DNA from 3 places in the Streptomyces sp. Ag109_O5-10 genome. Region 3 is predicted to be linked to each of the others. Evidence: riboswitches for the same ligand, from Rfam matches in the RefSeq annotation. Region 3 holds a riboswitch; each other region holds the start of a gene.

Region 1 (2,248 bases), 2.1 Mb from region 3:
CGTCCCCGGGTACCTGGGGATGGACCACGCGCAGACCCCCGGCGGGCTGGGCATCACCGTCGGGTACTTCCGCGACGCCGACGCGCTCACGCGGTGGCGCACCGACGCCGAGCACCGCGCGGCGCAGCGGCGCGGGCGGGCCGAGTGGTACGAGAGCTACACCCTGCACGTGGCGAAGGTGGAACGGAGCCACGGCTTCACGCGGGGGCAGGCCGCGGACGCGGCGCCGGAACGCTAGAAGGCGTTCCGCCGCGTCCAGCACTCCGAGCCGCCTCCCCCGCCGGCAGTGCCGTCAGCGGGGCCGGCCCGGACAGCCGCTCCATGACCAGTTCGGTACGGGACCCGGTCGGCCGCACCCGGGGCGCCGGGTACCCGTGCTCCCGTACGTACGCCATCACCGCGCCCTCGGCGGCCGCGTCCCCCCAGCCGTCCCGGTCCCGGCACAGCACCCACGCCCCGCCGACCTCGTACACGTCGGCCGAACGCCCCGCCCCGAGCAGTGTCTCCGTCAGGGCGCGACCCTGACGAAGCGGTCCCGGCACAGCCCCCTCTCAGCTTCCCCGGGGCGGCCGGTAAGGTAGCCAGGTCGTCATCACCCGTACGGGGGGAAGCCGGTGCAATTCCGGCGCTGACCCGCAACCGTGAGCCACCTACCCGTGGCAAGCCGGACCGCCGCGCCCGGGACGTTGATCGGCTCATGTGCGCCGGCGCCCGTCGTCGCACGGCACCGTCGAGGTTTACGGAGCCGAGCCGCCGGGGTCTTCTCCCGCGCTGCCCGGCTCCCCGCAGGGAGAGGCATCCGCCTACCATGACCGTCCTCCGCCGCACCGCCGGGGCGCTGGCCGCCACCGCCGTCATCGGTGCCGCCATGCCCGCGACGACCGCGCTGGCCGCCGGCACCACGTCCCCGTCGCCGTCCGCGTCGACGGTGCGCCCGTCGGGGCTGTACGGCGGTGCGGACCCCAGGTTCGACGGCGTCTGGCGCCAGTCCCTCGCCCTGCTGGCCCAGCGCGCGGTGGGGGTGACCCCGGCCGCGAAGGCGGTGGACTGGCTGGCCGGGCAGCAGTGCGCGAACGGCGCGTTCGCCGCGTTCCGCGCCGAGCCGACGGCGGCCTGCGACGCCAAGGTGACGGTCGACACGAACAGCACCGCCGCCGCCGTACAGGCGCTGAAGGCGGCCGGCGGGCACGACGCCGCCGCCACCAGGGCGGTGACCTGGCTGAAGTCGGTGCAGAACAAGGACGGCGGCTGGGGCTACACCCCGGGCTCGCCCAGCGACACCAACTCCACCGGCGTGGTCGTCGGCGCGCTCGCGGCGGCCGGCGCGAGCGCGGACAGGTCGCCGTACGACCTCCTCGCCAAGTGGTCCCTCCCCTGCGGCCAGGACGGCGGCGGCGCCCTCGCCTACCAGCCGGACAAGCAGGGGAAGCTGGCCGCCAACGCGGACGCGACCGCGGCCGGGGTGCTCGGGGCCCTCGGCAAGGGGTTCGTGACGACGGCCGGCAAGGCCCGGGCGACGGGTCCCGCCTGTGCCGGCTCCGGCAGGACGCCCACGCGGGAGGAGGTGGCCCGCAACGGCGCCGCGTACCTGGCGGACGCCATGTCGAAGAGCGGCCACCTCGTCTCCGCGCTCGCCGGTGCCAAGCCCCAGCCGGACTACGGCAACACCGCCGACGCGGTCGTCGCCCTGGCCGCGCAGGGCTGGACGGGGCAGGCGAAGAAGCCGTACGCCTGGCTGGAGGCGCACGCCGCGCCGTGGGCGGAGCAGAGCGGGCCCGCGGCCTACGCCGAACTGATCCTCGCCGCGCACGCGATGGGCGCGGACCCGCGTGACTTCGGCGGGACGAACCTGGTGACGGCGCTGAACGCGACGGGACCGGCCCCGCGGGCGGCTGCCGCGCAGCACGCCGAGTCGAAGAACGAGGGGAAGAAGTCGGGCAACAGCGTGTGGTGGATCGTCGGCACCGGGCTCGTCGCCGGTATCGGCATCGGCTTCCTGTTCAGCGGCCGCCGGAAGCAGCGGCAGCTGTGACCGTGACCGCGGTCCGCCGTGCGGGGCTGCTGCTCCTGGCCGCGCTGACGCTGTACGCGACGGCCGCGGGGCCGGCGGCGGCCACCGGCTACCGCTACTGGTCCTTCTGGGAGCGGAACGGCGCGCGCTGGACGTACGCCACGCAGGGCCCCTCGACCGCGCGGCCCGGCGACGGTTCGGTCGAGGGCTTCCGCTTCGCGGTGAGCGAGGACTCGG
Region 2 (2,248 bases), 1.5 Mb from region 3:
GACCACGGCGATCGCCGCCGTGACCCCGCCGCCCGCGGGCCCGGTCACGGTCACGGACGGCCTGACCGCCACCATCCCCGCCCCTGCCTCCGCCCCGGCCGCTCCCGCGACCGACCCGGCCGCCACCGTCTGACCCCGAGGAAGATCCGACATGAACATCGACTGGGCAGCCATCGGCTCCGTCTTCGGCGTCAGCCTCGTGGCCACCGTGGGTCTGGTGGCCCTCTTCACCCTCGGCATCAAGGGCCTCTCCGCCCGCGAACGCGCCACCGCCCAGGGCGGATCCGCGGCCCTGGCCGTGACGGCCGCCTGGCTCTGCTTCGCCGCCTGCGCGGCCGCGGTGGCGTACGGCATCCACCTGATCGTGGCGAAGGCCTGACACCCGAAGGCCCGCCGCAAAGGGCCTCGTCGGAGCTCCGAAGGCTCCTCTCCGTCCGACAGGAGAGGAGCCTTCCGCATACCCCACAGGCCCCGCCGGACACTCGGTGTGGGCCTTCCCACACACTCCCCTCGCAGGTCAAAGGCAAGTTGACGGGTCTTCCGGGGGCGTGGTGGACTTCCGGAGCCATGTACGGCGGCAAGGGAGGAAGCCGGTGTGAATCCGGCGCGGTCCCGCCACTGTCACCGGGGGAGCAATCCCCGGAAGCCAGGAACTCCCACCGCCGGTCTCGTCGAACCAGGGCGCGGACACCCTGAGTGAGGACATAACGCCATGCGCGGCTGCCGATCGAGGTTGAGTACCCGGCCCGTCCCCGACCCCGCGGCCGGCTGAGCCGATGGGTGCCGATCGCGTCTTCGCGTACGGCGCCGCCGCCGGTCTTCTCGGTGATCTGCTGCTCGGCGATCCGCGCCGGGGGCATCCGGTCGCCGTGTTCGGACGGGCGGCCGGGGCCGTGGAGCGGGTGCTGTGGCGGGACCACCGCGGGTGGGGCGCGCTGCACACCGCCGTGTGTGCCGGGGGTGCCGTGGCGCTGGGTGCCGCGGCGCAGCGGGTCGTACGCCCGTCCGCCGTCGCGTCCGTCGCGCTCACGGCCGCCGCCACCTGGGCCGTCGTCGGGGGCACTTCGCTCTCCCGTGAGGCCCAGACCATCGGGCGGGCCCTGCAGGCGGGTGACGTCGAGGCGGCCCGTGCCCGGCTGCCGCATCTGTGCGGACGGGATCCGCAGGCCCTGGACGCCGGCGGGATCGCCCGTGCGGTCGTGGAGTCCGTCGCCGAGAACACCAGCGACGCGGTCGTGGGCGCACTGGTGTGGGGAGCCGTGGGGGGCGTCCCCGGGCTGCTGGGGTTCCGGGCCGTCAACACCCTGGACGCCATGGTGGGGCACAGGTCGCCCCGGTACCGGCGCTACGGGTGGGCTTCCGCGCGGCTCGACGACGTGGCCGGGTGGCCGGGGGCACGGCTCACCGCCGTACTGGCCGCGGTGGCCGGGGACGACCGGCAGGGGGCCGTACGGGCCTGGCGGGCCGATGCGGTGAAGCATCCGAGTCCCAACGCTGGGCCCGTCGAGGCGTCGTTCGCGGGGGCGTTGGGGGTGCGGCTCGGGGGGACGCTGTCGTACGGGGGGCGGATCGAGCACCGGCCGGTGCTGAACGGGGAGGGGCGGGCTGTGCAGGTCGCGGACATCGAACGGGCGGTGCGGTTGTCGCGGCGGGTGGGATGGCTGGCATTGGGGGTGAGCGCGGCGGGGGCGCTGCTGCGCGGATCGCTCCCGGGAAGGGCGTCATGAACAACGGCGGTCTCCTCGTGGCCGGTACCACCTCCGACGCCGGGAAGAGTGTCGTCACCGCCGGTATCTGCCGGTGGCTGGTGCGGCAGGGCGTGAAGGTGGCGCCGTTCAAGGCGCAGAACATGTCCCTCAACTCCTTCGTCACGCGTGAGGGTGCCGAGATCGGGCGGGCGCAGGCCATGCAGGCGCAGGCCTGCCGGGTGGAGCCGACCGCGCTGATGAACCCGGTGCTGCTCAAGCCCGGCGGCGAGCAGAGCAGTCAGGTCGTGCTGCTCGGCAAGCCCGTCGGCGAGCTGAGCGCGCGCGGGTACCACGGCGGCCGGCAGCAGAAGCTGCTCGGGACCGTGCTCGACTGTCTCGCCGAGTTGCGGGGCACGTATGACGCGGTGATCTGTGAGGGGGCGGGCAGTCCGGCGGAGATCAACCTGCGCCGGACCGACATCGTGAACATGGGGATGGCCCGCAACGCCGGGCTGCCCGTGCTCGTGGTCGGCGACATCGACCGCGGGGGCGTCTTCGCC
Region 3 (2,248 bases):
CACCTGGCCCTGACGGGCGCCGCGATCGGTGCCGCCGACGCCGTGCTCTGCGGACTCGCCGACCACTGCATGCCGTCCGGTGCGATCCCCGCGTTCGTCGCCGACCTCGCCGCCCTGTCCGTACCCGAGGCACTCGCCCGGCGGGTACGGCAGGCACCCGAGGGGCAGTTGGCCGGGCAGCGGGCGTGGATCGACGCCTGCTACGCGGCCGACACCGTCGAGGAGATCGTCCAGCGGCTGCTCGCGCACGGCGATCCCGCGGCGAAGGAGGCGGCGGACACCCTGCTCACCAGGTCGCCCACCGCCCTGAAGGTCACGCTGGCGGCGCTGCGCCGGGCCCGCCGACAGGGCACCCTGGAACGGGTCCTGGACCAGGAGTACCGCGTCTCCTGCGCCTCCCTCGCCGCCCATGACCTGGTGGAGGGCATCCGCGCCCAGGTCGTCGACAAGGACCGCACCCCGCGCTGGTCCCCGGCCACCCTCACCGAGGTCACCGACGCCGACGTCGACCGCTTCTTCGCCCCCCTCGGCGACCGCGAACTGGGCCTCGCCCCACCCGCCTGACCCACTCGACCGGCCGCCCGTCAGGCGCGAGACGAAGATCACGCCTGATGGTGCGGTCTTGGCCGTGCTCCTGACACGCGGTACGGTCTGTCCGATATCGACGACGGCGAGACGGAACCCGGTGAGAATCCGGGACGGTCGCGCCACTGTATGCGAGAGCCTCACAGCTGCTCGTGAGTCAGACCCGTGGCCGTCGTCCTGTGCACCACCGAGTTGGGACGCGAACTCCCAGAGGAGGTCCTGCCATGGCGCAGACCGTCGCTCCGCCGACAGCCGACACCCCCGCCGTTCCCGCCAAGCTGCCGCTGTCCGCGATAGCTCCCTGGGCGGTCTTCTTCGGCATCCTGATGCTGGTCCTGCTCTACTTCGTCGGCGCCGAACAGGGCGCCACCTCCGTGTTCAGCGGCACGGACGTCCACGAGTGGGTGCACGACGCCCGCCACCTGCTCGGCTTCCCCTGCCACTGACGCGAGGGGCGCCGTACCACCCATGAACTCCGCAACGGTCCGGAACCTCCTGGTGCGGGGCATGCTCGCTGGCCTGGCCGCCGGCCTGCTCGCCCTCGTCGCCGCCTACGTCCTCGGTGAGCCGAACGTCGACAAGGCGATCAGCTTCGAGGACGCCCACTCGCACGAGCACGAGATGGAAGTCGTCTCCCGCTCCCTGCAGTCCACCGCCGGCCTCGCCACCGGCGTCCTCGTCTACGGGGTCGCCTTCGGCGGCATCGCCGCCCTGGCCTTCTGCTTCGCCCTCGGCCGCGTCGGCAGTCTCTCGGCGCGGGCGACGGCGCTGCTGCTGTCCGGCTGCGCCCTGGCCACCGTGTACGTGGTGCCGTTCCTGAAGTACCCGGCCAACCCGCCGTCGGTGGGCGACCCGGACACCATCGGCAAGCGGACCACGCTGTACTTCCTGATGATGCTGCTCAGCGTGCTCCTAGCGGTCGCCGCCACCATCCTCGGCAAGCGGCTCCAGCCGCGGCTGGGCACCTGGTGGGCGACCGTTCTCGCGGTGGGCGCGTTCGCCGTCGTCATCGGGCTGGCCTACCAGTTCCTGCCGGTGATCAACGAGGTGCCGGCGGACTTCCCGGCCACCCTGCTGTGGCGGTTCCGGCTCTCGGCGCTCGCCATACAGCTGGTGCTCTGGGGCGGATTCGGCCTGCTCTTCGGCGAGCTGGCCGACCGCGTCCTCGACCCGAGGCCCGCGAAGGCCCCGGCCGCCGCGCGCACGGTGCCCGCTCCGCACTGACCGCCACCACGCCACACCGCACGACACGAGAGGGCCCGCCGGAACCGTCCGGCGGGTCCTCTGCGGTACCTGCGCCGTGAACCGGCCGCGAACCCGCCGTGTCCTCGGCGCGCGGCCGGTGCCGTACTCGCGCTCGTGACCGCCGACAAGGAAAGATGGGCGGCGAGCGATCGATCAACGACTGCGGAGGAAGTGGACTCATGCCGCATGAGCGAGCGGGCCGGCCGGCGGCTCCGGAGGACCTTGTCGACGTGGCCCGGCTGGTCACGGCCTACTACGCGCTGCACCCCGACCCGTCCGACCCCGGCCAGCGGGTGGCGTTCGGCACCTCGGGACACCGCGGATCGTCGCTGACGACCGCGTTCAACGAGGACCACATCGCCGCCACCAGCCAGGCCATCTGCGAGTACCGGAGCGGCCAGGGCACCGACGGTCCCCT

What was found. A riboswitch is a leader RNA that binds a small molecule or an ion and turns the genes downstream of it on or off. The one in region 3 is predicted to bind cobalamin.
Region 1: another riboswitch for cobalamin. It lies ahead of BLW82_RS30165 (prenyltransferase/squalene oxidase repeat-containing protein); the one in region 3 lies ahead of BLW82_RS39885 (CbtB domain-containing protein).
Region 2: another riboswitch for cobalamin. It lies ahead of BLW82_RS33060 (cobalamin biosynthesis protein); the one in region 3 lies ahead of BLW82_RS39885 (CbtB domain-containing protein).

What each region holds. Positions count from the first base shown of each region.
Region 1 covers NZ_FNTQ01000001.1:6,616,887-6,619,134, reverse strand. The annotation lists gene BLW82_RS30175 (antibiotic biosynthesis monooxygenase family protein) at 1-238, shown strand, start outside; gene BLW82_RS46360 (hypothetical protein) at 322-525, shown strand; cobalamin riboswitch at 567-697, shown strand; gene BLW82_RS30165 (prenyltransferase/squalene oxidase repeat-containing protein) at 809-2,032, shown strand; gene BLW82_RS30160 (SCO2322 family protein) at 2,035-2,248, shown strand, end outside.
Region 2 covers NZ_FNTQ01000001.1:7,255,451-7,257,698, reverse strand. The annotation lists gene BLW82_RS33070 (inorganic phosphate transporter) at 1-133, shown strand, start outside; gene BLW82_RS33065 (hypothetical protein) at 152-379, shown strand; cobalamin riboswitch at 536-676, shown strand; gene BLW82_RS33060 (cobalamin biosynthesis protein) at 777-1,727, shown strand; gene BLW82_RS33055 (cobyric acid synthase) at 1,724-2,248, shown strand, end outside.
Region 3 covers NZ_FNTQ01000001.1:8,756,162-8,758,409, forward strand. The annotation lists gene BLW82_RS39880 (enoyl-CoA hydratase/isomerase family protein) at 1-564, shown strand, start outside; cobalamin riboswitch at 632-773, shown strand; gene BLW82_RS39885 (CbtB domain-containing protein) at 810-1,031, shown strand; gene BLW82_RS39890 (CbtA family protein) at 1,054-1,809, shown strand; gene pgm (phosphoglucomutase (alpha-D-glucose-1,6-bisphosphate-dependent)) at 2,010-2,248, shown strand, end outside.